3 regions of the Paenibacillus sp. FSL R5-0527 genome follow, and region 3 is predicted to be linked to each of the others. Evidence: riboswitches for the same ligand, from Rfam matches in the RefSeq annotation. Region 3 holds a riboswitch; each other region holds the start of a gene.
The links. Region 3 has a riboswitch for glycine ahead of sdaAB (L-serine ammonia-lyase, iron-sulfur-dependent subunit beta). Riboswitches for the same ligand answer to the same signal wherever they lie in the genome.
Positions count from the first base shown of each region.

Region 1: it holds a riboswitch for glycine, as region 3 does, so the genes downstream of both, gcvT (glycine cleavage system aminomethyltransferase GcvT) here and sdaAB (L-serine ammonia-lyase, iron-sulfur-dependent subunit beta) in region 3, are expected to answer to the same signal.
Region 2: it holds a riboswitch for glycine, as region 3 does, so the genes downstream of both, NYE69_RS02115 (amino acid permease) here and sdaAB (L-serine ammonia-lyase, iron-sulfur-dependent subunit beta) in region 3, are expected to answer to the same signal.

Region 1 is NZ_JBBOYI010000001.1:5,043,763-5,054,484, reverse strand. Features, by position in the region: gene gcvPA (aminomethyl-transferring glycine dehydrogenase subunit GcvPA) at 1-1,166, opposite strand, end outside; gene gcvT (glycine cleavage system aminomethyltransferase GcvT) at 1,185-2,324, opposite strand; glycine riboswitch at 2,436-2,565, opposite strand; glycine riboswitch at 2,569-2,673, opposite strand; gene gcvH (glycine cleavage system protein GcvH) at 2,872-3,267, shown strand; gene mtnB (methylthioribulose 1-phosphate dehydratase) at 3,371-4,024, opposite strand; gene proC (pyrroline-5-carboxylate reductase) at 4,064-4,924, opposite strand; gene NYE69_RS22265 (glutamate-5-semialdehyde dehydrogenase) at 4,993-6,240, opposite strand; gene proB (glutamate 5-kinase) at 6,270-7,376, opposite strand; gene NYE69_RS22255 (hypothetical protein) at 7,459-7,611, shown strand; gene NYE69_RS22250 (pyridoxal phosphate-dependent aminotransferase) at 8,633-9,808, opposite strand; gene NYE69_RS22245 (carbon-nitrogen family hydrolase) at 9,993-10,722, shown strand, end outside.
Region 2 is NZ_JBBOYI010000001.1:455,016-465,737, forward strand. Features, by position in the region: gene NYE69_RS02070 (SRPBCC family protein) at 1-282, opposite strand, end outside; gene NYE69_RS02075 (MerR family transcriptional regulator) at 285-785, opposite strand; gene NYE69_RS02080 (alcohol dehydrogenase catalytic domain-containing protein) at 1,047-1,310, shown strand; gene NYE69_RS02085 (zinc-binding dehydrogenase) at 1,304-1,516, shown strand; gene NYE69_RS33595 (zinc-binding dehydrogenase) at 1,425-1,631, shown strand; gene NYE69_RS02090 (iron-siderophore ABC transporter substrate-binding protein) at 1,754-2,830, shown strand; gene NYE69_RS02095 (FecCD family ABC transporter permease) at 2,823-3,863, shown strand; gene NYE69_RS02100 (FecCD family ABC transporter permease) at 3,860-4,891, shown strand; gene NYE69_RS02105 (ABC transporter ATP-binding protein) at 4,891-5,694, shown strand; gene hprK (HPr(Ser) kinase/phosphatase) at 5,970-6,884, opposite strand; gene NYE69_RS02115 (amino acid permease) at 6,932-8,281, opposite strand; glycine riboswitch at 8,424-8,503, opposite strand; gene NYE69_RS02120 (response regulator transcription factor) at 8,916-9,611, shown strand; gene NYE69_RS02125 (HAMP domain-containing sensor histidine kinase) at 9,598-10,632, shown strand.
Region 3 is NZ_JBBOYI010000001.1:2,306,750-2,317,471, reverse strand. Features, by position in the region: gene NYE69_RS10140 (IS1595 family transposase) at 1-141, shown strand, start outside; gene NYE69_RS10135 (ABC transporter permease) at 868-2,130, opposite strand; gene NYE69_RS10130 (HlyD family secretion protein) at 2,127-3,488, opposite strand; gene NYE69_RS10125 (TetR/AcrR family transcriptional regulator) at 3,533-4,129, opposite strand; gene sdaAA (L-serine ammonia-lyase, iron-sulfur-dependent, subunit alpha) at 4,662-5,543, opposite strand; gene sdaAB (L-serine ammonia-lyase, iron-sulfur-dependent subunit beta) at 5,578-6,243, opposite strand; glycine riboswitch at 6,637-6,742, opposite strand; gene NYE69_RS10110 (S8 family serine peptidase) at 7,354-10,722, shown strand, end outside.

The sequences.
Region 1 (10,722 bases), 2.7 Mb from region 3:
ACGAATTCATTAAAAACCGGGGCCGGAAAGGGGAGGCCTACGCCCGGGATGGAAGCCAGGCGTGTTTTGGCGTAATGCGCTTTTTGCAGGTTCAGCTCCGCGACCTCGGCCATGCCTTGTTTGCCCATCAGCGACATATACACAGACGCGGCGAGGGCGAGCAGCGCCTGGTTGGAGCAAATGTTGGAGGTCGCTTTTTCGCGGCGGATATGCTGCTCCCGGGCTTGCAGGGTCAGCACGAACCCGCGCTTGCCGTTACGGTCGGTCGTCTGCCCGACGATCCGCCCGGGCATCCGCCGCATGTAGCTGTCCGCCACGGCGAAAAATCCGCAGGTCGGGCCGCCAAAGGAAGGCGCGATGCCCAGCGGCTGCGCGTCGCCGACGACGATATCCGCGCCCAGCTTGCCCGGCGCTTCCAGCAGGCCCAGCGACAGCGGGTTGCAGCTGACGATCAAGAGGCCTCCGCGCGCATGGATCAGCTCGCCGATGGCGCGGATATCTTCGAGGGAACCGAAGAAATTCGGGTTTTGCACCAGCACGGCGGCGGTGTCTTCCGTGATAGCCGTCTCCAGCGCCTTACGGTCGGTAACGCCCGCTTCCCAGCCGACCTCCGCGATCTCCAGATTCAGGCCGCGCGCGTAAGTCGCCAGCACCTCGCGGGCATCGGGGTGAACGGTCCGGGCCACGACCAGCCGCTTGCGCCGGGTGGCGGCCGCAGCCAGCGAGCCGGCTTCAGCAAGTGCCGTCGCTCCGTCGTACATGCTGGCATTGGCCACCTTAAGACCGGTCAGCTCGCAGATGTAGGACTGGAACTCAAAGATCGCCTGCAGCTCGCCCTGGCTGATCTCCGGCTGGTACGGCGTATATGCGGTGTAAAATTCGGAGCGGGAAATGACGTGTTGGACGACGGAAGGAATATGATGATCGTAAATGCCCGCGCCGAGGAAGCTGGCGTAACGGTCGGTGTCGGCATTGCGCGCGGCGAGCGCGGACATGTGCCGGGTTAAGGCGTATTCGTCGAGCCGCGGCGAAACCGGCAGCGCGCCTTTAAAGCGGATCTCCTCGGGAATATCCTGAAACAGCGCTTCGAGCGAAGGCGCGCCGATCGCTTCCAGCATTTCGGCCCGGTCCTGTTCGGTCAGCGGCAAATAACGGTGTTTTATCATAAGTTTCTCGTACTCCTTTCACGGCTTGGCGGATGCGTTTCGGCGATAAAACGGCAGGGGGACGACTTTGGCTTTCAGCCGTTTGCCGCGGATTTCCACCTCGAGCACGGTGCCGGCCGCCGCGTGGGCGCCGGCGATCAGCGCCAGGCCGAGGTTTTTTTTGAACGTCGGCGATTGCGTGCCCGTGGTTACTTCACCGATGGGGTCCTCGGTGCCCGGCGCAAACACCGGATAATGCGCGCGCGGAATGCCCCGGTCGATCATCTCCAGACCGGCCAGCCGCCGCAGTACGCCTTCTTCATGCTGCCTGAGCAGCGCCTCGCGCCCGATAAACGGGCCGGAGTCCCACTTCACGAACCGGCCGAGGCCGGCTTCCAGCGGCGAAATGCTCGGCGACAGCTCCTGCCCGTAGAGGGGAAGGCCGGCTTCAAAGCGCAGCGTATCCCGGGCGCCGAGCCCCGCCGGCACGAGTCCGCGAGGCTCGCCGGCCCGCATCAGCGCGTCCCAAAGGGCCGGGGCGTCTTCCGCGGCAACATAAAGCTCGTACCCGTCCTCGCCGGTATAGCCGGTGCGCGAGAGCAGCGTTTTAATGCCGCAGACCCGGGCCGCGGGTTTAAACGTGAAGGGGCGCATAACGCTGGGATCATACCCTTCGCACAGGGGAGAGAGGATGGAGGCGGCCAGCGGTCCCTGCAGCGCCAGCAGCGCCGTGGCGGCGGAAACGTTGCAGAGACTGACGCCCTCGGCGGGCAGATGCCGGCGCAGCCATTCCCAATCCTTGGCGATGTTCGCGGCGTTGACGACAAGCATGTATTTGCCTTCGTCCCGTTTATACACCAGCAGATCGTCGACAACGCCCCCGTCCGGATAACAGAGCAGGGTGTATTGGGCTTTTCCCGGCCCCAGCAGGCTCACGTCGTTTGTCGTCATCCGCTGCAAAAAACTTCCCGCTCCGGGACCCTCGGCGTAAAACTCGCCCATATGCGATACGTCAAACAAGCCGGCCCGCTCGCGCACGGCCTCGTGTTCCTTCTGAATGCCGCTGAACTGCACCGGCAGCTCCCAGCCGCCGAAATCGATGCAGCGCACGCCTTCATACCGGGAGTAACAAGAGTATAGCGGCGTTCGTTGCAATAGGGGTTCTACGGGTTCGGACATTTCATCACCTCGTTTGGCCGCGGTGGGCCGTATTTTACCTGCACATATCATGAAAAAATAAAAAGACAGGCCAAGAAATTCCGACCGGCAAACGAATCGGATATTCCCGGGCTCTGTCCTTTGTACCTGAGAGTTACCCTGCGGCAAAACACCGGTCATCTTGCGCTCCGGCATTTTTGAAAAAGCAGGTTTCCCCTTGGGTGATCCGCCTTCTGTCGATAAAGACGAATTCTCTCCAGAGACGCGTCCGGCAGAGGTCCTTTTGCCTGAGAGATTCACCGCTTCCGCAACGGCTTGCTCCTTCGGCGTTACAATTGCCTGGAATTGTAATCTCTCCCTCTGCCTTCAACCGCTGATTACATCTACATTAATACTCAAAACCGCGAAATATGTCAATAAACTTATCATGAAAATATAAAAAATATTTTATTTTTGTATTATGCAACGCTTTCATTTTTTGAATCTATAAATTATGTTAGTAATATTGACACTACAGCTAGGTTTGGAATAATCTGAACGAGAAAGATCCGGAAGAGGAGGAATACGCATGTCTGCCAATATTAGGGGAAATCTGTGGTATAGCGATGAACATGAATGGGTGCTGGATTTGGGGGACGGAACGGTAAAAATCGGCATTTCCGACGTGGCTCAGCATCGCTTGGGCGATATTGTATTTGTGGAGCTGCCGGACCTTGGAACGGAAGTGGAAGCGCAGGACGGCATCGGCACGATCGAATCGGTCAAAACGGTGGCGGATTTGTTTACGCCGGTCAGCGGAACGGTACTGGAGATCAACACGGAGTTGGAAACGGCGCCCGAGCTGGTGAACGAGGAACCTTACGATGGGGGATGGATGGTGCGGATTCAGCTTCGGGAAGACCCCGCCGCCGCTTTTTCCAAGTTGATGGATGCCAAAGCTTATGCGGAGTTTCTTGAAAGATAAAGGCCTGTGATAGGCAAAAAAACCTCGCGGCAGCGATGAGGATTCGGCTTGCTTATCGCATTGCCTCTTTTTGCTTCGCTGGCCGCAAGGTTGCTCGGTGCGATCATTTGCGTTTGGGAGGGAGCAGGAGGGAGCGGTACAACGCTTCGAACATAAATTCGAAGGCCTCCAGACGGGATACGGCATCGAACGCGGTGGAGCCCCAGGCGTAGATGCCGTGGCCCCGCAGCAACAAGCCGGGAACCCGGGTGTCGAGCGCGGCGGGAATCCGCCTTTCCATTTCGGCGATGTCGGCGTAATTCGGCACGACCGGGATGCGTACAGCGGCGTCCTCCTCCCAGATGCCCAGCGCTTTGATCAGCTCGTTGCCCTGCAATGGAACGAATCCTTCGTCGCCGAAATATTCGCTGAGCACATTGTTAAATACGGTGTGCACGTGGAGAATCGCGCCGCAGCCGGTCATCCGGTAGATCTTCGCGTGGACCGGCGCATCTTCGCCGGGCGTCAGCTTCGTAGCTTCGCTTGGCGTTCCGGCGGCGTCCACAAACAGGAACTCCTCGGCCGGAAGGTTCGTCCGGCCTTTCATGCCCGACGTCACCGCAAAATGATAATTGCCCGGCGCAAAGCTTCCGACCCGGACGGACAAGCTGCCGCTCATGGCCGGAAGCCAGCCGCGGGCGGCAAGCTGCTCCTTGACGCCGCGCAGTTCGCTGAGCGCAGCTTGTTTTTCCTCCAACGGAATGTCCGAAAAATTCATCCAGGCCGTCCTCCTTCGTGCTTCATCCAGAATTTTGGCTTACAAAAGCGACTTTCGAACCGCCTCGCCCATTTCCAAAGACCGCTCGGCGGCGCGGTGCACCGCGGCTTTCACGTTCGGCCGGAACCCGCCCGCTTCGAGCACCTCCAGCGCCGCCTGGGTCGAGCCGTTCGGCGAAGTGATGTCGGCCCGGAGCTTGGCCGGATTTTCGCCGGTTTCCGCCATCATCAGGGCGGCGCCAAGCACGGTTTGCACCGTTAGCTCTCGCGCCTGCTCGGACGTTAGGCCGCCTTCCATGCCCGCTTCGATCATCGCTTCCATCATGTAATAAATATATGCGGGGCCGCTCCCGGAAACACCGGTCAGGATTTCCATCCGTTCCTCCGGAATCACGCTCACCATGCCGACCGCTTGAAACATGGACAAGACCTGCGCTTTTTGCTCCTCCGACATTTCGGCGGAGAAGGAGATCCCGGTGGCGCCGCGGCCGATGGAGCAGGACGTGTTCGGCATCGTCCGGGCGACCGGGATGTTGCCGCCGAGCAGCGCCTGGATCGTCGCAATCGACAGACCGGCGATCAGGGAGACGATCATTTGCCCTTCGCGCAGCATCGGGCCGAGTTCGCTAAGCGCTTCCCCGGCATCCTTCGGCTTCATCGCCAGGACGATGATCGAAGCTTCCCGGAGATGCTGCCGTTTGGCGGCTTCCTCGTTTGCGGCCGTGACGCGGTAAGTCTGCGACAAATAGGCCAGCCGTTCCTGGCTCGAGCGGTTCAGCATGGCGATTTGCTCCGCGGCGGCGACGCCTTTATGGATCAGTCCGCGCACGATCGCTTCGGCCATCGAACCGGCGCCGTAAAAGCAAATCGAGGCGGAGGCAAGGGATATGTTCGGGTTCATGGGAATTACCTCCTGATGTAGAGAATGGATATTGGCTAACAGGGATTTTTTTCAGGCTTATTGCAGATTTACTCCCGGATTTGCCCGTTCCCCGTAACGATATATTTGCTGGATGTCAGCGCAGGCAGGCCCATCGGTCCTCTGGCATGCAGTTTTTGCGTGCTGATGCCGATTTCGGCCCCATAGCCGAATTCGAAGCCATCCGTAAACCGGGTGGACGCATTGTGGTACACGGCGGCCGCGTCGATTTCCTGCTGGAACAGCTTCGCAGTTTGCCGGTCTTCCGTAACGATGCATTCCGAGTGTTTGGTCCCGAAACGGCGGATATGATCCAGCGCCTCCTCCAAGTTGCGAACGACCTTCACATTCAAAATATAGTCGTTGTACTCGGTCGCATAGTCTTCTTCGGTTGCCGGATTCGCCCAGGCCACGAGGCGTCTCGTGGCTGCGCAGCCCCTTAATTCGACGCCCGCCTCCTTGAAGCGGTCCGCCAATTCGGGCAGATGCCGGGCGGCGAAGTCTTCATGGACGAGCAGCGTTTCCATCGAATTGCATACCGATGGGCGCTGTACTTTGGCGTTGAGCGCAATGGAAGCGGCCATTTTCGGGTCCGCGGCGGCGTCCAGGTACGTATGGCAGATGCCGGCGCCCGTCTCGATGACCGGCACGGTGGCGTTTTGCACGACCGTTTGGATCAGCGAGCTGCCGCCGCGCGGAATGATGACATCCAGCAGCCCGTTCAGCTTCAGCATCTCGTCGACGGACGAACGGTTCGGGTCCTCGATGAGTTGCACGGCGTCGACCGGGATGGCGGTGACGCTTAACGCCTCGTGGATGATCTCGACGATTTTGCGGTTGGAGGCGAGGGCGGAGGAGCCGCCGCGCAGCACGACCGCGTTGCCGGTCTTAAGGCACAGTCCCATCGCGTCGACCGTCACGTTGGGGCGGGCTTCATAAATGATCCCGATGACGCCGAGCGGCACGCGCTTCTTCACGATATGCAGGCCGTTCGGGCGGTCGATCGTCTCCAGCACGTCTCCGACCGGATCGGGCAAAGCGACGATCTGCCGCAGCCCTTCGGCGATGTCTTTAATGCGTTTCTCGTTTAAAGCAAGCCGGTCCAGCATCGACGAAGAAGTGCCGTTCTCCCGGCCGCGCCGCAAATCTTCCTCGTTGGCCGCGATAATCGCGGCGCTGCCGTCCACAAGCGCTTTGGCGGCGGCCAGCAGGGCTTCGTTTTTTTGCTCCGTCGTCAGGCGGTTCAGCGCGGATACGGCGCCGGCGGCCCGCTCGGCTTTTTGTCTGACTTCACTCATGGTTTTAGGCCTCCTTATGATTCTTTGATTTATGATTTTAACGAAATCCATTCGTCCCGGTGGATAACCTCCAGACGGTGGACGATTTCCAGCTTCTTGATGACCTCCCCGCTGGGAAGCCCGAGAATTTCCTGCAGCTGCTCGGCGTCGTAATTGACGATCCCGCGTCCCAGCACTTCCCCGCCGGGATTGACGACTTCCACGACATCTCCCGTATGAAAGTGGCCGGTTGCGCACTTTACGCCCACCGGGAGCAGACTGCGCCCGCCGTGGATGAGCGCTTCTTCGGCGCCGTCGTCGACCGTCAGCGTGCCGAACGGAGTGGAGAAGAAGCCGAGCCATTGTTTTTTGCGCGGCAGGGCGGACCCGTGCGCTTCGAAGTAGGTGCCGCGGCCGTCGCCCCGCAGCGCCGCCAGCAGATCGCCGGGCTCCCCTACCTTGCCGACGAAGACGGGAACGCCGCCGATCGAAGCGATTTTGGCCGCGTCGATTTTGGAGCGCATGCCGCCCGTGCCGACCGCGGAGCCCGCCCCGCCGGCGATCGCGTACAGGTCGCCCGTGATTTCGGCGACGCGGGCAATGCGCGTAGCGCTTGGATCAAGGCGCGGGTCCTTGGTGTAAAGCCCGTCCATATCCGTCAAAATGAGCAGATGCTCAGCTTTGATCAAATTGGCGACCAAGGCCGACAGCGTGTCGTTGTCACCGAATTTCAACTCGTCCAGCGACACGGTGTCGTTTTCGTTGATGATCGGCAGGACACCCTGCCGCAGCAGTTCTTCGATCGCCATGCTCGCGTTGCCCGTCCGCTTGCGGTTCTGGAAATCGGAGCGGGTAAGCAGCACCTGGGCCGCGGATACGCGATGTTCGGCGAGCGCTTCGCGGTACGCCTGCATGAGCAGCGCCTGGCCTACCGCGGCGGCCGCCTGTTTCTCATGCAGCAGCTTGGGCCGCTCGGGGTAGCCGATTTCGCGGAAGCCGGCGGCCACGGCGCCGGAGGTGACGAGCAGGGGCTGGTATCCGGCCCTGATGAGACCGGCCAGCTCGGCGGCGAAATAACGGACGGCGTCCCGGTTTAACCCTCCTTCCGACGAAGTCAGCGAACTGCTTCCGATTTTGACGACGATGCGACGCAGCATGGTGACCACTCCTCCAAAACTTGAATAATAACGTGTGCGTGCGGGTAACGGATGGTTGCGCGAGCCGCAGGATGTAACGGACATGAGAGCCGCTAATCAAGCGAAAAACGGTCTTTTCCGCATTCTCCCGCAAAATAAAAAAACTTCCGCCTTTGCACGCAAAGGACGAAAGTGTGACTTCCGCGGTACCACCTTTATTGATGAGGTTTCTCATCCGACTCGGATTGCCCGGTAACAGGGGCGCTGTCCGGCTTTAGGGCCGGCCGCTCGGGGGTAGGGTTCGGAAAGGGCAAGCATGTAAATTCTCTCAGCCGATGGAATTTACTCTCTGGAGCGCCGCGGTCTTTCGTACTGGTCCCGTCTATGCGTTTGTATGGATGTCCGATATGAATATGATTACTGTTAGGATACCACCGTACTTTCTTTTTTGCAAAGAAAAAAGCTAAATGGGGCTCAAACTAAAATTCGGCGCTTGATAACCAGCTACCGAAGGGCGAACACCGTTGGCTGGAGCTAGTGTTCAAGCTTGTGTTACTGACGAGCTGCCGAACGACGAACACCATTGGCTGGGCCAGCAAAATAGCGGCATTTTATGTACTTATTGTCGGGAGCCAGGCATCTTCATCCCCATTAACGACATTTTTTGTTCTTATTTTCCTGTGAATGGCCCCAGAACGCGGACATTTCCTAGCTGCCGGGGAAAATAGCGGCATAAAGTATCTCTATATCGCTCAAAATGGGGGGGGGATCGCCGAAATAACGCCCTGCTTTGTCCTTATGTTCACTAGCCCTTGCATTTTACTTCTTGCACAAGACAATTTGTAGCCCTGATACATGCAGAATTCCCGCAAAAGCTCAGGTTTTCGAACCGATCCATTCGCCCGCCGGAAATCTAACGGTTGTTGCAGCCGCTATTTTACGATAAAAGACCTTTTCTGAATTCTAACGGTTATGAGCGTCGTTATTTGCTTGAATCTAAGCGGAAATAGCTGGGTTTCCATGAAATAAGCGCTATGGCAATCGTTACAATTTTGAAATCTATGTTCTTGGGACAAATAGCGGTTGTGGCAACCGTTAGCATAGTTTCGTGGTTATGAATGTATCTTGTCCGGTTTGATGCAATGCTAGTGCCTTATCTTTTCGCTGGAGCGGCCGTGTGAAAAGTTCTTGCGATCACTCCCCCGCCGCGGATTCCTTAATCACCTAAAAATTCAGCACACTTGCCTAGCTCCGCCATTTCTTTAATTTAACTTATTTTAAAACAAGCCGAGCCGTCCGATTCGCCATGCGGCTTCCTGCAGGCGGTCTTCGCCGCTGAGCAGTCCGATGCGGACGTATCCTTCGCCGTGCTCCCCGAAGCCGATCCCCGGCGCCACCGCAACTTTGGCTTCCCGAAGCAGCAATTCGGCAAACGCGGCGGAGGTGAATCCCTTCGGAACCGGGAGCCAGCTAAAGAAAGAGCCCCGCGGTTTGGAGGCGTGCCAGCCGATTTGCTCCAAAGCCTGAAAAAAGGCATCGCGGCGCGACTCATAACGCCGGGCGAGTTCCGTTACGCAGTCCTGCGGACCGGTCAGCGCGGCCGCGGCCGCCGCCTGAATCGCGCCGAACAGGCTGACATAAATGTGATCCTGCAGCAGGTTCACAAGCGAGATGATCTCGGCGTTGCCCAGCGCAAAGCCGACCCGCCAGCCGGCCATGTTGTACGTTTTGGACAGCGTGTAGAATTCGATCCCGACCTCTTTGGCGCCGGGGGCCTGCAGGAAGCTGACCGGACGATGCCCGTCATAACCGATGGCTCCGTAGGCGAAATCGCTGGCGACGACAATCCGGTTGCGGCTGGCGAATTCCACGGTATCTTCATAAAAAGAGAGCGGAGCGGTCGCCGCGGTCGGGTTGTTCGGGTAATTCAGGTACATTAGCTTTGCCTGCTTCAAATCGGAGGCCGGGATGGCCTTGTAATCGGGTAAAAACGCATTTTGCTCCGTTAATGGCATAAAGGCCAGCCGCGCCTTGGCCAAGGCCACGCCGGACCAGTAGTCCGGGTATCCCGGATCGGGCGCCAGGCAGACGTCCCCCGGGTTCAAAAGCATCTGGGGCAGCTGGACAAGTCCGGTTTTTCCACCGAACAAAATGGCCACCTCCCGCTCCGGGTCAAGCTGTACGCCGTAATCCTCCAGGTACCGCCGGGCAACCGCTTCTTTCAGAAACTCATAACCTCTAAAAGGAGAATATTTGTGGTAAAGCGGGTTTTCCGCCGCTTGCTGAAGAGCATGAACGATATGAGGCGGCGTAGGCAGGTCGGGATTTCCTTGTCCCAAGTTAATGACGTCATGGCCCGCCGCGATTTCTTGATTGACATTCTGCACAAGGCCCGCGAAAAATTGGGTCGGCAGCCCCTGCATGACATCGGCAACCGGCAGGGGGAAAGCCATGGAAGACGGGTTGATGGTTTCGTTGATTTCCTTCATCGTGATCTCTCCGGTCTGGTTAAAATGATAATGTTTATAATTTATCATGAGAATTTCGAGGTGTATAGGGGGAATAAAGGACGCTTATTGCCACCCGTGAAGCAGCAAGCTATCATATCTGGTATATGGCTCTAAAGGAGTGAACGATATGGCGGAGCGTCAGCAAAGTCAGCAAAGAAAATGGCGGGTGGCCCTGGTTCAGGGCGATATCAAGCTGGGGGAACCGGAGGAAAACCGCAGGGCTATGCAAGAACTGTTGGAGCGGGCGGTCCGGGAGCATCCGGACCTCGATCTGGCCGTGCTTCCGGAAATGTGGAACACGGGTTACGCTTTGGAACGGATTGACGAATTGGCCGACACCGAAGGCAAGGCGACGCGGGAGTGGCTGTCGGCGTTTGCGGCAAAACACCGCATTCATATCGTCGGCGGCTCTATTGCCGAGAAGAGGGACGGGAAAATTTACAATGCCATGTATGTTTTTGATCGCGAGGGAAAAGAGACGGCCCGTTATGCCAAACTGCATCTGTTCCGGCTGATGGAGGAGGAGAAATATTTGGCGCCGGGAGAGCGGAACGTCGTTTTTGAATTGGACGGCACGAAAGCCGGGGCGTCGATCTGCTACGATATCCGGTTTCCGGAGCTGGCCCGGACGCTGGCCCTGCAGGGCGCCAAGGTCCTGTTCGTCCCCGCGGAATGGCCGCATCCCCGGCTCCATCACTGGCGCACGCTGCTGATGGCCCGGGCGATCGAAAATCAGATGTACGTGGTGGCCTGCAACCGGGTAGGCCGCGGGGGCGGCTCGGACTTTTTCGGGCATTCGATGATCATCGATCCGTGGGGCGAAATCGTAGCGGAAGGCGGGGAAGGGGAGGAGATCG
Region 2 (10,722 bases), 1.9 Mb from region 3:
AACGGAGATTCGATCGTCGCCCGAATCCAAAGTGTAGCTATAGACGATGCGCTGTTCCGGTACAATCTCCTGGTAGCAAGCATCAAAGGTAAAGACGGGCCCCTCCGGCGGACCTCCGCTGCTGTATTCGCGTCCTCCGACGCGGAATTCGAAAATATCGGCTTTTGAAAACCACTTTGCTTTGGCGGCCGGATCGGCCCAGGCCCGGTAGACCCTCGCAGGCGGTGCGGCATAAGTCCGCTCCACGACGAAGGTGGCGTGTTTGACAAATCGTTCGGTCACGGTCAGTCCTCCTTAGATTTCGATTGTTCCTCTGTTTCGGCAAGAAAATCGCCCAGTAAATCCAGACGGCGCTCCCAGCTTGCCCGGCGCTCGACGACCAGCTTCTCATGGCTCTTTTTCATCGCTCGCAAGAGTTCCGTGAAGTCTTCAACCGCTAAGGGCGCCTTCCCCTGCATCGCTTTGGATACATGCTGAAGCTGGTCAAGGAGCGTTTGCTGCTGTTTGATTTGTTCCTTGATTCGCGCCATTTGCAGGTTGACGATTTCCAGCGGGCTGATCTGCCCGCCGTTTAAGACGGACCTGACCTCCTCCAGAGACAAGCCCAATTCCTTAAGTGATAAAATCTGCTGCAGGCGCGACAGATCGGATTCATTGTACAGCCTGTGACCGGACTCCGTCTGGCCGGATGGTGAGAACAAGCCGATTTGATCGTAATATCGCAAAGTTCGCACGGTGAGTCCCGCCAGTTTGGCAAGATCCCCGACCTTCCAATGTCGTTTCATAGGAACCCCTTCGTTAGCGCTAACTTGTTTACCGGTAGCTTAAGTATAAAAGATAACGTTGCGTAAGGTTCAACCAAAATATTTATTTGGGAAAAAGACCTATTATATTTTATGTTGACGACCACATAAATAAAGAAAGAGAGATAAAAATAGAAAAAGTTGAATGCCCTCAGCCGCAAACGGATGAAGTGCTCGTTCGCATCGTGTATGCTGCAGTCATTCCACTTGACTATAAAATTCGTTCAAGAAGTTTTTCCCGTAATGTTCCCCTACATCCCGGGATTCTATGCTTCCGGAGTTGTCGAGGAGGTGGGGCAAGGTGTAACGGAGTTCAAGCCAGGTGATCGCATTTTTGGTAGTGTCAAAGGGGCCTATGCAGAATATGGCATTGCGAAAGCCCAAGAATTAGTCAAGATGCCAGGTAATCTTACCTTTGAAGATGCGGCAACGATTAAGGCAGAGTTGAAACGGCCTGGAAAGCGCTGTTCACCGAAGGCGAACTCCAGCCTGGCCAAACCGTGCTAATTCATGCGGCGGCAGGCGGTGTTGGACAATTCGCCGTTCAGCTGGCCAAGTGGAAGGGAGCAACCGTGATCGCTACGGCATCAACCCCTAACCTGGACTTCGTTAAGTCTTTGGGTGCTGACCAAGTCATCGATTATACCCGGGCGGCTTTCGAAGACGTCGTCAAAGAAGTGGATCTGGTCGTCGATTGCCGATGGTACGATTAAAGCAGAGATCGATTCCATATTCCCGCTAAACCAAGCTGACAAAGCACTGGAGAAAAGCGAGGCAAGACATGGACGCGGAAGAATTTTGCTGGACATAAACTCAGGTTTAATTTGAAAAACGCTCTTACAAATTTTTCATTGACAACCCGGCAAGGGGACTGTATATTGACTTTGATAATCATTATCAATTAAAAGCACTATTTAAAAATACAGTTCTTGATACGAAAGGGTCTGCCAATGAATGCAAAACGAAATGCCTCATTAGGAACATTACTTGTTTCGATTGTGCTTTTATTCTCGCTAGTTGGTTGCTCAGCCCAGCAATCAAGTTCAACATCCGCACCAACTTCGGCCGAAACGTCTAAAACTGAAGCGCCCGCTTCGCCAGATACGAATTCCGCATATCCGATCGTGATCAAACACGCTTTCGGTGAAACTGTCATTGAAAGCAAGCCTGAACGGGTAGTTACCGTTCAATGGGCGAATCATGATGTTGCTCTCGCTCTCGGAGTTGTTCCCGTAGGCTTCTCGGCGGCGAACTTCGGCGTTCAGGATGGCAGCGGGCTTTTGCCTTGGACAGCGGAAAAACTCAAAGAACTTGGCGTAAGCGATCCTAACGTTTTTCAGGATACGGACGGCCTTGATTTTGAGGCGATTTCCGATGCGGACCCGGATGTCATTCTTGCCGCTTACTCCGGGATAACTCAGGAGGACTACGATCTTCTTAGCCAAATCGCTCCGGTTGTGGCCTATCCGACCGCTCCTTGGTCCACCACATGGCGAGAGCAAGTCCTGCTGAATGCAGAAGGCATGGGCATGAAAGCGGAAGGGGAACAACTCATCAAGGACACCGAGGACATGGTAAACGAAAAACTAAGCCAATATCCGCAAATGAAAGGCAAAAAAGTGGTTTGGGTTAACTTCTCGGCTGAAGATTTGTCGCAATTGCATATTTATACGCCTGTAGACTCTCGCGTTGCTTTCTTGTATGAGCTGGGAATGGTTTATCCTGAAAGTGTTACGAAACAGATTACGGACCCTAACAGCTACTCCTTGAATTTAAGCGCTGAGAATGTCGAGGCCCTTTACGATGCCGATCTCATCGTCGGATATGGGAATGACGAATTGCTGAAGACGCTCCAAGCCGATTCACTACTTGGTAAAATTCCTGCGATCCAAAGAGGTTCTGTCGCCTTTATCGACAGCGATACACCTTTAGTAGCTGCCGGAACTCCTAACCCGCTTTCGATAGCTTATACCATTGATGAATATCTAGCATTAATAGGAGGAGCTATTGACAAGATCAATGAATAGTTCTTCGGTGTCAAAAGACAAACAACCAAGCTTACATATGCCGAAGCATTTTCCGACAGTTCTGGTGATTTGTGCAGTCTTGCTCGGCGTGTGCGTAATTGCATCTCTGGTCTTAGGGTCTCGGATGGTAAGGTTTCCTGAACTGATAGAAGGTTTATTTCATCAAGATGTCCAATCCTTCGGGGCTAACGTGGTTCGCAAAAGAATTGCCCGAACCGTGTTCAGTTTATTTTGCGGTGCGGCGCTTGGAGTCTCTGGAGCGCTTATGCAATCGGTCACGCGCAACCCGATTGCGGACCCGAGTATACTGGGAGTGAACACAGGCGCGTCCTTGTTTGTGGTTTGCGGAATTGCATTTTTGAATATAAGCACCGCAAATGAATATATATGGCTAGCTTTAGCCGGAGCCGCGATTACTGCGGTGTTCGTATTTGGAATCGGCTCTATGGGGCGTGGCGGCGCCACGCCCATTAAGCTTGTTTTGGCCGGAGCCGCCACAAGCGCCGCGCTTTCTTCTCTGGTCACCGCCATCATGATTCCACGCTCCTATGTCATGGATCAATTCCGGTTCTGGCAAGTGGGCAGCGTCGGCTCGGCAACCTGGAGCGCTATAGCCACATTCACCCCGTTTCTGATCGTTGGCATACTGATCGCCGTAATGACTGCACCGGCGCTAAATGCGCTGGCATTGGGGGATGATGCCGCGACCGGACTCGGCGTTCGCACAGGATTACTGCGGTTTGTCGCGGCTTTTGCAGGTGTTGTTCTATGCGGGGCGACTACGGCCCTCGCAGGCCCGATTGGTTTTATCGGGCTTTTGGCCACGCACGTCATCCGTCTCATGCTTGGGCCCGATCTGCGTTTGGTAATCCCCATGTCAGCTATTGCGGGAGCCATCATTTTGACAATAGCGGATGTGTGCGGCAGGCTCATCGGCAGCCCGGGAGAACTTGAAGTCGGTGTGGTTACAGCGTTTATAGGAGCTCCAATCCTAATCATATTAGCGATGAGATCGAAAGTGCGTTCATTATGAAAAATCATTCTGTTGAATTTATCATGGCGGGCCGGCGTCAAAGACGCCGCCGGTGGATACTGATCACCGGCTTCCTTGCAGTACTTGCATGCTTGCTTTGCTGCGCTATGCTGTTACTGGGAAACACCATTTATCCGGTTCAAGATGTCATCCGGGCGCTTTCGGGAGAGCAGCTCAAAGGCGTGTCTTTTGCGGTGAATTCGATACGTCTACCGAGAATGCTGGCAGGTCTTTTCGCCGGATTTGCTTTTGGTGTTGCCGGATACATCTTCCAGACTATGCTGCGCAACCCCCTTGCGAACCCGAATGTCATCGGGATTACCTCCGGCTCAAGCGCGGCGGCTGTTTTTTGCATCACCCTACTTCATTCAAACCGGGCGGTTGTTTCCGTTGCTTCGGTGATTGCCGGTCTTGTTACGGTTATCATTATTTATGTACTGTCCAGGGGGAAGACATTTTCGGTCGGGCGGTTGATCCTCGTCGGAATCGGCATACAGGCCATGCTTGACGCCCTGATTTCCTACCTGCTGCTGGTTGGCGCTCAACAAGATATTCCCGCAGCGATCAGATGGCTCAGCGGCAGTCTGAATGGCTCGCAAATGCACGAACTTCCGCCTCTTGTCCTAACGGTATTGATCTTTACGCCTATTGCTATCGTGCTGGGAAAACATCTAAGTCTATTGGAACTTGGAGAACAATCGGCCACTTCGCTTGGAGTGAACACGGACAAGACAAGAATAGCGCTTATTTTGAGTTCTGTGTGCATGATTGCTCTGGCTACCGCTACCACCGGGCCAATCGCTTTTGTCTCCTTCCTTTCGGGGCCGATCGCGAAAAGACTGGCCGGAGCCGGCTTCTCGAACATAATCCCGGCTGGTCTTGTTGGCGTAAATTTAGTGTTGGCGGCAGATTTAATCGGACAATTTGCTTTCGAGTACAGATTCCCTGTGGGCATCATGACCGGAATACTCGGAGCGCCGTATCTGATCTTCCTGCTCATCCGAATGAATCGAAAGGGCGAGTTATAATGAAACCAACGCATCTATTTCAAGCCGAACAGCTCGTGGCCGGCTATGATCATAAAACGATTATCCAAGGTGTAGACCTTGTTATCCCCAGTCATAAAATAAGCGTTATTATTGGAGCCAACGGCTGCGGAAAGTCCACGCTGCTGAAAACACTGGCAAGGCTGATAAAGCCTAAATCCGGCAAAATCTCGATTGACGGAAAGCCCATCGGCAAAATGCCGCCAAGACAGCTGGCGCGCGTGGTTGGACTGCTGCCGCAATCCCCTATTGTTCCGGAAGGCATTTCGGTAGCGGATTTGGTTGGACGGGGAAGGTTTCCGCACCAATCGTTGTTCGGCGGATGGACTAAAAAAGATTATGAAGCCGTTGCCGAAGCGATGCGAATTATGGATATAACGGAGTTTGCCAATCACAATATTGACGAGCTTTCCGGCGGTCAACGGCAGCGCGTCTGGATTGCCATGGCTCTGGCGCAACAAACCGACATTTTATTTCTCGATGAACCGACAACCTTTTTGGATATCACCTATCAAGTCGAAATTCTTGACCTGCTCACGGACCTTAACCGTAAACACGGAACTACGATTGTCATGGTTCTTCACGATATCAACTTATCCGCGCGTTATGCGGACCATATTTTTGCGCTTCAGCAAGGAAAGCTTGTGGCGGAGGGCGAGCCGTCTCAGGTGATTACAACCACATTGGTAAAAGACATTTTTGGGCTCGATTGCACGGTGATACAAGATCCCATTTCGGGCTCTCCGTTGGTAGTGCCCAAAGGGCGGTATCATGGTAATGAATAGAGACGGCCGATCTCGGGTGACAACATAAAGGAAAAAAAAAGGCGTTATTTCAGCCGATATCCCCCATGTTGCGTATAATAAAGGAATTTTATGGCGCTATTCCCACGATTTAGTAGCGAAAGGCCGCCTTTCGACGTGTTCATCGAAAAATAAGACCCAATAGTTCCCCTATCGTGATGAATAGGCTCAAATTCGGAAAATAGGACCCTAAAGTTTCTCTATTTTATGGGGACGATACTGAGCACAAGAAGTATCTATTTGTAATCCAACCGCACTTACTGCATTTTGTTTTCGATCCGCTGCATGAACTCTTCGGCGGCACTATAGCCGAGCTGCTTGAGATACCAATTGTTGGCCGCCGCCTCAATCAGACCGGCCACATCTCGTCCCGGCTGGAGCTGGACCTCGATATGCGGAATCTTGACGCCGAGATATTCCGTGAATTGAGGTTCCCGTTCCAGCTCATTGTTCAGAGCATTCTCCCGCCATGAAGCCAATTCAATGTCGAGTACAATCCGCGTCTCGTCCTGAAAAGCCCTACGCCCGTATTGGCGTACGACATTAATCAGGCCGATGCTGCGCAGCGCAAGGAATTCGCGCGTGGTTTCGTTATGCGTTCCGAGCAAAGTCGTTGGCCCCAGCTTCTTCAGCACCACAATATCGTCCGCAACGAACCGGTGGCCCCTTCTGATGAGCGTGTGGGCGGTTTCGCTTTTGCCGATCCCGGATTTGCCGCGGAGCAAGACGCCAATGCCCGATACATTCACGCATACCCCATGGATCGATATCTCCGGCGCAAGCGCTTTGACCAAATAGCTGTCCAGCTTGGCGATAAACTCCGTTGTCGTCTCCTCCGTCCTTAGCAGCGGAATCCCCTCCTGATCGCAGAACAAGGTCAGATACGGGATCTCCTGCTGTCCTGACGTCACAATAAAGCAGGGCGGATGATATTTGACGATGTTGCCGATATGCAGCTTGCGTTCCTCAATAGATAATGTCAGTAGATAGTTAACTTCCTTACGGCCAAGCACTTGCACCCGCTCCATGGGGAAAAAATCAAAATACCCCACAAACTCCAGCCCGGGTCTGTGCGCCCGCGGACGGGTAATCACACGGTCCATACGGCCCGCCCCGGCAAGCACTTCCATATGAAACATATTCGCAAGACTTTGCACCGTGATCGTCTTCATGTTGTTCTCCCCAATGATTAATGATTCTGGAATGACACTGTTTAAGATTATTTACCCGCTTTTCTTCGATTCGAATAATACAAAGCAAACAGCAGAATAAACCACAGCGGCGTCAATAATAAGGCCATGCGTGTTTCTTTGGCAACCAGCATAATTATAAGAATTATAGCAAACAACGTCAGAACTGCATAATTAACAAAGGGGGTAAACGGAGCTTTAAATTTCGATTTTGCCTGCAACTCTGGCTGCGTCTTTTTATACTTGATGTGACAAACAAGAACCACACCCCAGACCCAAATAAAACAAATGGCGCTAATGGTGGTGACGACGCCAAACGCTTGCTCCGGAATAAGCTTGCTCAAAAGAGCTCCCCCGGATAGGACAAGCGTGGAGATCAATAACCCGTTTCTGGGCACATGGTTTTTATTCAGCTTGGCAAAATGGGATGAAGCCTGGTTATTCTTACTCAAATTGTATAAAATTCGGCTGGTTGAAAACATCCCGCTATTACAAGCGGAAGCGGCTGAAGTTAATACGACAAAGTTAATAATTCCCGCGGCAATCGGAATCCCGACCAAACTAAACGTTTTAACAAAAGGGCTTTCTGACGGGCTTAGCTCCGTCCAGGGATTGATGCACAATAGGGCAATAATCGCGCCGACGTAGAAGAATAAAATTCTAAGCGGAATTTTATTAATCGCCGAGGGGATATTTTTTTCCGGGTTGGATGTTTCCGCGGCCGATACCCCCACCAACTCCACACCAACAAAGGCAAACACAACCATTTGGAAGGAAAGCAAGAACCCGGGAACTCCGTTTGGAAATATGCCGCCATGTCCCCAAATATTTTTGACCGTAACCATTCCCGTATCCGTTTTGAATCCAATCACCAGCAAGACGACCCCAATGGCAATTAATGCGAGAATCGTCACTACCTTAATTAAGGCAAACCAAAACTCCAATTCGCCAAAATTTTTTACGGTTAACAGATTAAGTCCTAATAAAACAACTAAGCAGATAATTTCAGGCACCCATTGCGGGATATCAAACCAATATTGTACATACACCCCAACCGCGATCACATCGGCCATAGCCGTCATGATCCAGCAAAACCAATAGGTCCATCCGGTTATAAACGCGGCCCGCGGTCCAAGATAGTCTTCGGCAATGTCCGTAAAAGATTGATATCCGGCTTTGGACAACAGGAGTTCTCCCAGCGCCCTCATCACAAAAAACACGGCGATCCCCACGATGAAATAAGCAAAGATAATGGACGGACCCGCCAGTTGAATGGCTTTGCCCGATCCGAGAAACAATCCGGTACCAATGGTGCCGCCAATGGCAATCAGTTGAACATGCCGATTTTCTAAATCCCTCTTTAATTCTTGTTGTGCCAAACCAAACTCCTCCTTAACGTGAAAAGTTGAACAATGGATTAAATCCAATAAAAAAAGAGACTGGATGCGCTCCAATCTCCCGGTCATAAGAATAACTAAATAGACTTGTTATTAACTATTTTCGAAATAACAAATAGATATTCAGTACTCTTCTGTCCTTTTGCCTGAGATTGTGAACCCTTCGGCGCCGCGGAATCCCGCGGTCTCTCCAGAAGCTGCTCCTGCTATAGTACGATCCATAGCAATCATAGCTTGCCAACTATTTAATTTTTATTGTAACAACCCATTTAAATATTTTTCAATATTACTCGCAGTGAAAAATTTTGTCAACGAGATAATTCCCATTCGCCCAGGTTTGATTACGGCAGTGTTTCCCCGGGCTGTCTGTAACGGTAAACGTAACGGATAACTTTATTCATTTAACCGAGCGAAGGGTTATCCCGAACACAAATCATACGAGGGCCTTATCAGTTTAGATAGTGCAAAATACGGTATAATAAAATGCGGACAAATATACCTCAAACGTTTAAAACCATAGCTCACAAATCATCACACTCATTGATGATTTACTCTATTTACTTCCGTTCAACCCTTCGCAGATATACTTTAAAATAACTCTGAAAGGAGGGAATGTATGGTCACCATTCTTATCGTTGAAGATGACCAGATGTTGCGTCTTTTGACGAAAGCGAAACTCAGCCCACTATATAAAATCAAAGAAGCTGCTGATGGCCAAGAAGCGTTGGAAGTTCTCGATCGCGAACATATGGATCTGCTCGTGGTGGATATTCAAATGCCGAACATGAACGGTTATGAACTGGTGCGCACCCTGCGGGATAGCGACGATATGACGCCTGTCATCATGCTGACGGCCATGAACGCCTTTTCCCACAAAAAGGAGGGATTTGCCTCGGGCGTGGATGATTACATGACAAAGCCCATCGACTATGAGGAACTGATTTGGCGTATTGAGGCACTGCTGCGGCGAGCACAGATTGCCAACGAAAAGCGCATTGTGATCGGCGGCTTCTCCATGGAGCAGAACACCTTTTCCGCCCAATATAACGAAGAAACAATTCCGCTGACAAACAAGGAATTTGACCTGCTGTACAAGTTTCTCTCCTATCCCAATGTCGTATTCACCAAGCAGCAGTTGATGGACGAGATTTGGGGTTACGACTCCGAGACAGAGTACGATACCATCAAAACCTACATCAGCCGTCTGCGCAACAAGTTTTCGATGTGCAAAGAATTCGACCTGATATCCATTCGGGGACTTGGATATAAAGCGGTCATCCATAAGATGGGAGGCGGCCATGAAACGATATAATCAAGACGCGATCTTTAAGCTGGTTCAATTCCGGTGGGTTTTCATTGCAGACGCAATCGTAGTTATCGGCGCAGTGATGGCCTATGGGCTTATCGCTACATACTGGCTGGGCATGAACAGGGAGAACGCTCTTTCCATGCTGGCTATCATTCCGCTTATGATTATTGTTGTCGGTTTGGGAACACTTTTTACGCTACGATCCGTCCGCCGGAAAATGGGTGATCTGTTGATTGGAATAAAAGAAGTATCCGACGGCAATCTGGAGGTGCGGTTAGACAGCAGAAAGGCGGAAGAATATGCACCCATCTATGATGGATTTAATCGCATGACGGCAGAACTGAAAAACACGAAGGCAGAGATGCAAAACTTTGTCAACGAGTTTTCCCATGAATTCAAAACGCCGATTACTTCAATCTCCGGGTTTGCCCAATACCTTATTGACACAGGAGACGGCATTGAGAGCCCGGAACGGATTCAGTATCTTCGGGTCATTGCCGATGAATCCCTTCGTTTGTCCACACTATCGCAGAACACGCTTCTGCTTTCCAAGGTCGAAGCCTGTGAAATCATCACCGAAAAAGAAGCATACGATTTATCCGAGCAAATAAAACGGTGTGCAATCCTGCTGCTTCCGAAAATCGAACAGAAGAAGATTGAGCTGGAGCTGGATGTTGACGATATATCTTATGTGGGCAATGCGGAACTGATGGAACAGGTATGGATCAATCTGCTTAGCAACGCCATCAAATTCACCCCTGAACACGGAGAAATCAAAATTTCCGCCAAATGCACCTCAGATCAGCTTACGCTTAAATTTTCCGACAGCGGTGTGGGCATGGACGAAGAAACCGCCGCGCATATCTTTGAGAAATATTATCAGCACGACACGACCTCCGCTGTACGGGGCAACGGCATCGGCCTTTCCATTGTTTTCCGCATCATTTCCCTGTGTGGCGGTGAAATTTGCGTGGAAAGTAAACCTCAAGAAGGTAGCACCTTTATTATCACGTTACCCGTCTAACGTATGAAATACAATAAAAAGCGCAAATCGGACTCCGGTGCGGTTTGCGCTTCTTTTTTGCTTTCATATGAATTATGACTTCTTTTTACT
Region 3 (10,722 bases):
CTGCGCCTGCAAGGAGGACTGCCTGGAGCGGAAGAAACGATTCGGCAGAAGTTACTGCAGATGTGTGTGGCGATTCCGGCGATCCCTTACCGCAAGCTGATCGCGCGCCAACCGAACCAGCCCCTTGCGGTTGCGGCTTGATCATGGCGCTGGAACGGAAGGGGTTAGCTTAATGCGGTGCAATTTGATTGAAGTGGGTTAGCATGAAGAGTGCGAGCGTTGCTGCAGATTGAAGGGTTCATGCTACAGCATAATCACGGTCTTTTCGTTTCCTTCGCGTCTTGTCCTTGATCTCCTGTCTTGATCTCTTGTCCGGTCTGTTTCACTTCCCCTAAACCTGATTTCTTTTCCTAAGCTCTAAATTATCTCAAACCTATCTGCTTCTCCACCAAATATTTTCTTCTCCCGAGCTTGCCTGTTTCTCTGCTACCTGATCAAACGGGATAATCGTGCAAAGCGCCCGGACAGTAAGTGTTGATCTGCCTCCCACCCCAAGAAAAGAATACTTTAATTCGTTTGGCAGTTGATTTAGGTCGGACTGATGGCCTATAACAATGAAACACCACTTCTGTCTGATCGTAGAAGCTCGTCACTCTCGCTTTACCAAACGTTTCGCCCAACTCCCAAATCGCCTCTCCCCCAAAATAGACACAAAAAGTTCCGCTAATTTGGCGATACCGGTTGAAACGCGCAAAATAGCGGAACTTTTAGAACTAGACTAGAATTGTACTGTTAGGTTAGCGGGCCACGGTCACTCCCGGCACCACGAGCGATGTTCGACTAGCAGCTGCTCGATCTGCTTTTCGGTGATCGCGTGCTGATGTCGAGGAAATCCTTGCCGTCATGGCCGGCCGTGCATCGTACATCCTACATTGGCGTTGTCGTCGTTTGGGCCGCCATTACCGGGGGCTGCGAGGATTCCGCGAACGCCGGAACCGGCGGCGCCAGCACCTGGTCCGCATCGTGATCCGCAGTATGTCTGAACGATACAAACCGGGAATAAAGCAGCGACGCCAGCAATGTGATCAAACCGATCAAACCGGTCGCTATGCAATCCTTCAAAACTTGGGCGGTCGTTAGCCCCTTCAGCATCACCGCGCGCACCGCCTCGAGAAAATAGGTCAGCGGCAGGCCGTGGGCGATCACCTGCAGAAATTTGGGCATCGCCTCCATCGGCCAGGAATGTCCCGACAGCGAAAAAGAAGGGAGCGCGACCAGCATGGAAATTTGCAGCGCCGTGATTTTGTTGGGAGCAATCAGGCTGAGCAAATAACCGACTGACGCCACGGTAAAAGAGAAGACTACGGCGATCAGCAAAATCGACCACGCCGACCCGCGGAACGACAGCTCATACACGGAGGTGAGAATCGCCATGACGACGAAGACGTTCAAAATACCGATAAGCCAATACGGAAACATTTTGACGAACATGATTTTCCACGGGCTTCTCTTCCACACGGCGAAGCGGCTCCAGGTCCGCTCTTCCTTTTCCCGGGCGACCGCCATCCCGACGGCCATAAACATGACCTGCTGCAGCGTCGTTCCAGCCATCCCGGTGACGAGGAAATCCACGTAATCATAGGTCGGGTTATAAAGTGTACGCGAGGTAAACGGGATAATCGATAAGGTCGCGCTCACCTGTTCATCCTTCATTCCTTGCTGCTGCAGCTTTTTGGTCGTCGTTCCGTAGCTGTACGTCGTGACCACTTCGTTGGCGCCCTTGACGACGGCGTTCGTGATCATCAGGTTGGTGCCATCCACCGCGGCGACGATCGGCGTCGGCGTTCCCCGCTTCAGCTTGGCTTCCAGATCGGCCGGGATGATCACCCCGGCTCTGGCTTCGCCGTTATCGATCGCTTGCCGCAGTTCCCGGCTCGAATGGACTTCCCCGACGACTTTGATCGACTGATGCGCATCCAGCGCCTGGATGATTTGCTGGCTTAACTGGCTCTGATCTTCATCGTAAATGAGCGTGGGAATTTCCAAAACCGCCCGATGACTGTAAAGGGAGGCGAAAAAAAACGTATAAAAAATCGGCCCGATCAGCAGGATGACGAAGATCACCCGGTCCTTGAAAATATTTTTCCACTCTTCCGCCAGCATAGAGCCTATCGTAAGCCTATCGTTCACTGGGCTTCACCTGCTTTGTCCGCTTTGCCCGCTTTGTCCGGCGATTCCTCAGTTCCCGCCTGTCCCCCAGAGGTTCCGCCGTCCTTGCCGTACCATTCCACGGTCATCCCGGTCGCGGCGGTGTCCGGCAAATCGATGAACTGAACTTTAATGCCGAAGGAGCGGATGTCCAGGTCCCCGGTATTCTGCGTCGCTTTTTGCGAAGCGAACGTCGCCGCCTGCGCTATCGTAACGACCTTGGCCTTCTGCATGCTGCCGTCGGCAACGAGCTTCACGTTTACGATATCGCCTTTTTTCAGGCCGGCCATCTCGGTTTCGGGCAAATAAAATTTCGCCGTCTTGACCGCTTCGGTCTGCTGAATCGTAAAAACGGGGAACCCGGAACCTACGATTTCGCCGAGCTCCGCCGACTGGGACACAATTACCCCGTCTACGGGAGCAATCAGCTTGGTGTAGCCCAGATAGGTTTGGGCCTCCTTCAGTGCTGCGGCTGCTTGCTTCTTGCCGGACTCGGCCGTCCGCTGGGCCGCCTCGGCCTGCTCGATCATCGCCACGGCCGCGTCCACATCCTGGCGCTTGATTTCAATTTGCGCCTTGTTGGCCTCGGCCAGCGCCAAAGCCGCTTTCGCCTGCTCAAGCTGGGCTTCGGCGGCATCGATCTCCTCCTGTCGGGCGCCTTCTTTCGCCATGTTGTATTGCTCGACCGCGGCGTTGTAAGACGCTTCCGCCTGCGTATAGGACAAGTTCACTTTGTCAAAATCGGCTTGGCTGACTATCCCTTCGGCAAACAAGCCTGACGTCCGCTGCAAATTGTCCTTGGCGATGTCGTAAGCTTTTTTGGCCGCTTCCATTTGGACTTTCACCTGCTTCAGCTCCTGCGGGCGCGCTCCCGCTTTGAGTCCATTAACCTTGGCCTGGGCCGCCTGAACCACCGCCTGCGCCTGCGCGATCTGTTTGTCGATCGTTTCCGCCGTCAGGAAAACGGCACTTTCACCCTCCGCTTTTTTCGATTTCGCCGCATTCACGGAAGCTGCCGCTTGCCCGATCTGGCCTTCGGTCACGGCCACCGCCGCCTGGGCCTGGGATACCTTGGCTTTGACCTCATCGCTTTCGATTTGGGCCAGGATATCCCCCTTCTTCACCTCATCGCCTTCCTCCGCCAGCAGCTCGACGATCCGTCCGCCGACTTTAAAGCTCGCGCTCGATTGATCAGCCTCGATAAACGCCGTCGGGCGATTCTCTTTTTCGCTGCCGGAGGTAATCTGGTTCGAGTTCAGGATCCAGATTCCGCCCGCAATGAGCAGAACGATCGCAACATAAATCAACAACCTGGGTATCAGTGCTCTTAGCTTTTCCATCTTCCTCTACTCCTCCAAATATCATCTCACTTAAGTTTGAACTGTTAATGGTTCATGCGCGGCCGCTCGGCCGACAGGCCTCCCGCCAGAAAAATCCGCATGGATTCCTTGATTCGCTCCTTCTCCAGCGGCTCGTGGTTTTTGTTCCAATCCAACGTTAACGCTATGTACAGCTTCAGCATGACGAAAGAAATCACTTTCGGATCAAATGCATGAATTTCACCGCGCTGTCCAGCCAGCGTGATTTGCCGCTCCAAATAATCCAGAATGGCGCTTTCGATTTTTTCCAAACCTTCCCGCGCCTGCTGGGTACCGAAATTGCGCACCTCCTGAAACAATTTGGCCAGCAGCTCATGCTCGCTTCTGAACTCCAGCAAGGCATCCATGCTTTGATAGAGATTCTCGAAAAAAGGCTTATTCTCATCCACCTTTTGCGCCGTGAGCCGCTTCATCTCCGCAATGATGGAACGGAGAATTTCATCGAACAGCTCTTCTTTGTTGGAGAAAAATGTATATATAGTCCCCTTGGCTACATTGGCGATTTTGGCCACTTGATCCATCGTCGTCGCCTTATAGCCGAACAGCGAAAAACATTTCACGGCGGCTTCAATCACCATTTCCCGACGGTTGATTTGAGCCAATCCCCATAGCACCTCCCCTCGCGAAAATGACTGATTGACCAAAATAAGAATATAGTCAATTGGTCGATTTTTACTTTACTCCTTCCACAGACGGATGGCAAGGTATTTTTTGCAAAAAACCTTTAAAAATTTTTCTCGTTCCGTGTTGAGCGTTTTTTTATTGCTCGTTTTCGCTTTTTATTGATTAATATTTGGTTGTTGATTTTAGCGCGTTATTACTCTTTTTATTTCGGCGATATCCATCCATTTGAGAGAAATAGAGGGAATTTATTCCGCTATTTTCAAGGCTTTAAGATCAATTGTTGGCTGTAGCCGGCTGTTAGCGCCCGACTCTGCCGGTGAACATCGCGCTGCCGGATAATAAAGAGACTGAATAACGTTATTTAACTTGATAAAAACCAGGCCCCTGGCGGCGCCTGGTTTTTATCGTACGTTTAGCTGCGAAAGCGCCTCAATGGCTAGTCTTCCCGTAACGGACACCTCAACCAAAAAAGTCCCGGCCCTATCGTACAAAGGGCGGGACTCTGCTTGCTTATTTTTTCCGGTTTCGCAGCTCTTTCATGATTTTGCGGCCGGTCGGCGTTTGGGCCAGGCCGCCCTGGGCCGTTTCCCGATGCCGGCTGGGCATCGCGGAGCCGACCTCCAGCATGACGTCGATGACTTCGTCGGACGGAATCGCGCTGCGCACGCCGGCAAGCGCCATATCCGCGGCCGCCAGCGCATTGACCGCCCCGAAGCCGTTGCGGACGATGCAGGGGATTTCAACCAGACCGCCGACCGGATCGCAGATCAGGCCCAGCGTATTTTTCAACGCCAGACCGACGGCGTGCACCGCCTGCTCCGGCGTTCCCCCGCGCAGCTCGACCATCGCGCCCGCCGCCATGCCGATCGCCGAGCCGATTTCCGCCTGGCATCCGCCTTCCGCGCCGGAGATAAACGAGTTGTTGGCGATGACGTACCCGATCGCCCCGGCGCAGAACAAACCTCGCACCAGATGCTCATCCTCCCAGCCAAAACGTTCCTGCGCGCTGACGAACACCCCCGGGATGATACCGCAGGAGCCGGCCGTCGGAGTGGCCACGATCCGCCCCATCGAGGCGTTGACCTCGGAGACCGCCAAAGCGTAAGCCATGGCCTGACAGGCGATGTCCCCCGCGGCGGGCTCCCCGCTGCCGCGGTATTCGTTCACCCTTTTGGCATCGCCGCCCGTCAGCCCGCTCGTCGAGGTAATTTCCTCCGTCAATCCTCGGCGTACCGCTTCCTTCATAATTTGATAATACTCAGCCATCGCCGCCATGATTTCCGCTTCGCTCTGGCCGCTTTCCGCCGCCTGATCCTGCAGCATCACCTGCGAAATCGTCAGGGCCTCCTTATCGCACAAAACGACGAGCTCCCGCAAATTCCGAAAACGCATGTTTATCTACCCCTTCACTTTGATGTCAAACGCTTTACGTTAAATCGATGTAAGCCGTCCGGCTCACGTGCGGAAGCTTTTCGACCGCTTCGATGAGCGCGCCCGGAATCGCCCCATCCGCCTCGACGACGGTCAAGGCTTCTTCGGTCCTGCCCTTCCGGTCGGTTATGATATAGCCGATGTTCACGTCCGCCCGGCTGAACAGCGCCGTGATGCCGGCCAACATGCCCTGGCGGTCGGCATGCTCGATCACAAGCGTCGGCAGCTCGCCCGAACACTTGACCTCAAACCCGTTGATGCCCTGGATCGCAATGTTCCCGCCGCCGATCGACGCGCCCGTCACCTCGACCTTGCGGTTTTCGCCGGCCAGTGCGATTTTTACCGTATTGGGATGGACCCCCGGCTGAACGCCGGTCGTAAAGTCAAGCTTTATCCCCGTTTCTTCCGCGATTTGCAGCGACTCCCGGATGCGCTCGTCATCCGTGCGATAATCCAATATCCCGCCGGCGACGGCCAGATCCGTGCCATGCCCCTGATACGTTTCCGCAAACGATCCGTAGAAGCAGATATGCGCTTCGGCGGGCACCTCTTCCAACAGCTGCCGCGCAAAACGCCCGATCCGTACCGCCCCCGCGGTATGGGAGCTGGACGGTCCAATCATCGCCGGACCAATAATCGAAAATACATTTTTAAACCGCATGGTCATCTTCCCCGTTCCCCATATCTTTGTTTTCACCATTTCGCAAAAATCTTACTTTCAGCTTTCCCTATTAGTACGTGTTCAAAAAGGTCGGTTTTCAGCACCGAAGCGAAGGCTTGGGCCAGGCTGAATTCAAGATTCGATGCCGAGTATGCTGCTATGTACCAACTTCATGATAAGAAAAACGTATATCGACGTATATTCAAGGACGGCAGACCGCGTTTAGCGGCAGTTTTTCCAGCGATATAAGGAAGCCGATACTTGCCTCCAAGCACCACAAAGGACAGAAAAAAGGCTTGCTGCCTTCTCTCTGTCCCCGTTACCTGAGAGTTTGATGCTTCCGTTGGCCGGAACCACGTACCCCTTGGGTGGCTTTCGCTCTCTCCAGAGTCGCGTCAGGCCATGGTCCTTGTACCTGAGAGATTCAAAGCCGCCCCGCATGGCCGGCTATTTGCTCCTTCGGTGCCGCCTCCAAAGCGGACTCTCCCATGACCCTCATTCGCGCGATATCATTTTGTAATTAATGTAAAACGAAAAGCACCATATGTCAATATAGCTAACATACAAATTCAGCTAGATGCCAAATAATATAGTAAAATATTCCTATTTTTCTATGAGTATATGTATATTTTCATAAAATTCTACTTGTGCATTTTCATTTTCATAGATATACTATTTTCAAAACAAGCCAGTATTTACCTATTTTTATTTTTTATTGAAAATAACCTACTTTTCCTATCGAATTTATAATTCAACCGACCTTAACCCCATCGGTAGTTCAACGAAGGCTTGAATTTATCGCCGATACCTCACTGTTTTCCGCTTCACGTTTTGGTTATGTTCTAATCCGGCTTGCCGTATAAACCGGGCCCGACCGCCAAGCGTTTGCTCCCCGCTGCCCGAAGCGGCTCTCTTTCTCAACTCAACGGCAACTAGTGTTAACTTTTCTCCCATGAAAGGAGGTGATGCTTGGAATTACGATAAATGTCCGTCTTTTTTTCGCAAGTCTCTCAGGTCGTCTCCGGTTTTAACTGACAGCCGGCAATTCTCCGGGCTGCCACAAGAGGATGTTCCAAAGGAACCATTAACCTAGAAGAGGGAGTGAAGAAGTTGATCCGATTCAAAAGATTCCGTAAAAATTTCTCACTCGGTATGTCGATCCTCCTTGTGCTTACTTTTGTTCCTGCGACCTATGCCGAAAACGCCGGCGCTGCGGCCAGCACCAGTTTAAAATCCAGCTCGCCGCAAATTGCCGAAGCCAAGATCGATGACAAGCTCACGACGCAGTTCAAGCAGGACGATTACGTGACTTATCTTGTCAAATTAAAAGAACAGACCGATACGGCCTCCGTTTCCAAGCTGGCCCTGCAAAAAGCCGCAACCCAAAAAGCGACGCCTTCGGCCGCCAAGCTGTCGGCCCGGACCTCCGTCATCAGCGCCCTGCGCGAAACGGCTTCCCGCACCCAATTCAGCCTGGAAAACTATTTGAGGCAGGAGCAAAAGTCCGGAGAGGTTAAGGATTACAAAAGCTACTTTATCGTAAACGCCATGGCGGTGACAAGTACAAAAGAAGTGCTTGACCAAATCGCCCTGTTTCCAGAGGTAGAAAAGATTCTGCCCAACGAAGAGCGGTTTCTGGATAAGGTGGAAATCGACAAACAGGAGGCGGCGGCCGGTCAAGGAACATCCGTCAAGGATGCCGCGGCCGATCACGCCGGAGCGGCAGCCGTCAAGCCGAGCAGCGTCGAATGGAACATCGCCCAGGTCAACGCCCCCGAGGTGTGGGCCCAAGGCATCGACGGGACGGGGATCGTCGTCGCCAATCTCGACAGCGGCGTGGAATACACCCACCCGGCTTTACGCGCTAAGTGGCGCGGGTTTGACGCCGCCGGAAACATCGTCAACCCCGAGCTGAACTGGTACGATCCGCACAGCCACGCCACGCTCCCGGCGGACGCCGACGGGCACGGCACCCACACGATGGGCACGATGGTCGGATCGGAGCCGGACGGCTCGAACCAAATCGGCGTAGCGCCCGGGGCAAAATGGATCGCGGTGCGCATTTTCAACCCGTCGACCACCGACGCCATTATCCTGGACGGCGGGCAATGGCTGCTCGCTCCAGTGGATGCGCAGGGGAATCTCCATCCCGAACTGGCTCCCGACGTCGTCAACAACTCGTGGGGCGGGGGCTCGGGGGTGGACGAATGGTTCCGCCCGATCGTGCAAGCCTGGCGGGACGCCCAGATCTTCCCCGAATTTTCGGCCGGAAATACGACTCTCACCAATCCGGGCGGTCCCGGTTCCGTCGCCAATCCGGCCAACTATCCGGAGGCATTCGCCACAGGGGCGACGGACATCAACCGCAACCTGGCCGATTTCTCCCTGCTTGGCCCCTCGCCTTACGGCGAGATCAAGCCGGAGGTATCCGCGCCGGGCGTCAACATCCGCTCCTCCGTACCCGGCGGCGGTTATGAAGGCGGCTGGAACGGCACCTCGATGGCCGGCCCGCATACGACCGCGATCGCCGCGCTGCTGCTGCAGGCCAACCATTCGCTGACGGTCGACCAGCTCGAAGAAGTCCTCACCGGCACGGCGACGCCGCGCACGGACAGCCAGTTCCCGAACACGCCGAACAACGGATACGGCCATGGCATCGTCAACGCGCTGGACGCCGTCGGTTCCGTGCTCGAAGGGGTCGGAACGGTGTCCGGCCGGGTCGCAACCGCCGGCGACGATTTCGAAGAACCGGTGCTGGAGCATACTCCGCCTTCTTTAATATATGAAGGTTTCGACGTAACGTTAACCGCCCATGCGGCCGATAATGTCGCCGTGACTTCGGTTGAATTTTACGCCCGGGAGGCGGGAACCGAGCATTATTTATACCTGCCTGCGAAGCGCGTGTCGGGAACGAGCCAGGACGGCGTCTATGAAGCCACCGTCCCGTCCTTCCTGGTCGGAACCGCGGGGCTTGAATATTACATCAGGGTCAGCGATTACGGGGGCAACGGCTTTGACACCGCCCCGTATTCCGTGACCGTGTCGGCCGGGATTCAGCCCGGATACGAGCAGGATTTTGAGTCCGGTGTGATCGGGTACGCCTCCGGCGGAACGGGAAACACATGGGCCTGGGGAGCGCCGGTCAGCGGCCCGGGCAGCGCCTATTCGGGGGAAAAAGTGTACGCCACGAACCTGAGCGGCACCTATTCCGCGAACGCCAACTCCTACCTGCTGGCGCCTCCGATCGATCTGACCGGAAGCCCGGAAGGGGCGCTGCTTTCTTTTAAACATTGGTACGATCTTGAAAACAACCGGGATTACGGCACGGTGTATATCGCTTCCGAGGAGAGCGATTACGCTTTCGCGCCGGTGGCCGAATTTACGGGAACGAGCGGCGGCTGGAAGACGCAATATATCGACCTTCGCCCCTATGCCGGCCAGCAGGTTTATCTGCAATTCAATTTAACGTCCGACGGTTCGGTACAAAAAGCCGGCTGGTATCTTGACGACCTGTCGCTGCAAGCTCCGGACGACGTGGCTCCGGCGGCTCCCGGCGGGCTTAGCGGTTCCGTCAATTTCGTCGGCAGCGCGGAGCTTTCCTGGTCCGCCCCGGCCGATGAAGACGTGAAGGAATACACCGTGTATCGCTCCGAAGCTTCGGGAACGGGCTACGAAGCGATCGCCACGACGGCGGAAACGGCTTATACGGACGCTTCCACCGCGACCGGCGCCACGTATTACTACGCCGTCGCCGCAATCGATTACAGCGGCAACGAAAGCGAAAAATCAAATGAAATCGCCCTGACGATCGAACGTCCGGTCAGCCTGTTCAGCGACGATTTTGACGGCGTCGACGACGGCGGCTGGACCCACAGCGGCACGCAGGACGAATGGGAACGCGGCACACCGTCCGCCCCCGGCCCGAGCAGCGCCGTATCTCCCCCGAACGTCTGGGGCACGGATCTTGACGATACCTACGCGAATGGAGCGGATTACTCGCTCGTGTCCCCAGCCATCGATCTGAGCGGGGTGGACAATGCCACGCTGGCATTCGACCACTGGTTTGAAATCGAAAGTAGCTATGATTTCGGATACGTGGAAGCCAGCTCCGACGGCGGCGCGACCTGGGCCCAGCTGGGCAGATTTTCGCACAGCACGAACGGCAAGCAGTGGAGCCCCGTATACTACAGCCTGGACGAATATGCCGGCGGAACGGCGAAAATCCGCTTCCGGCTGAAGACGGATAACAGTGTTGCCAAGGCGGGCTGGTATATCGACAACGTTCAGGTGCTCAGCGTGCATACGCCGGCAACGAAGGCTGCCCAAGACGTGGTTGACGAGATCACCCCGCAAAAATCCAAGGCCGACAAACCCGGTCCCGCCTACAAGCTGATCCGCACCACCAAAAGCGAATATAATGCCGCTGTCGGCAAAGCGCAGGGGAGCGGCGAAGCCGGCGTCAGCAGCCTGCCGGCCAGC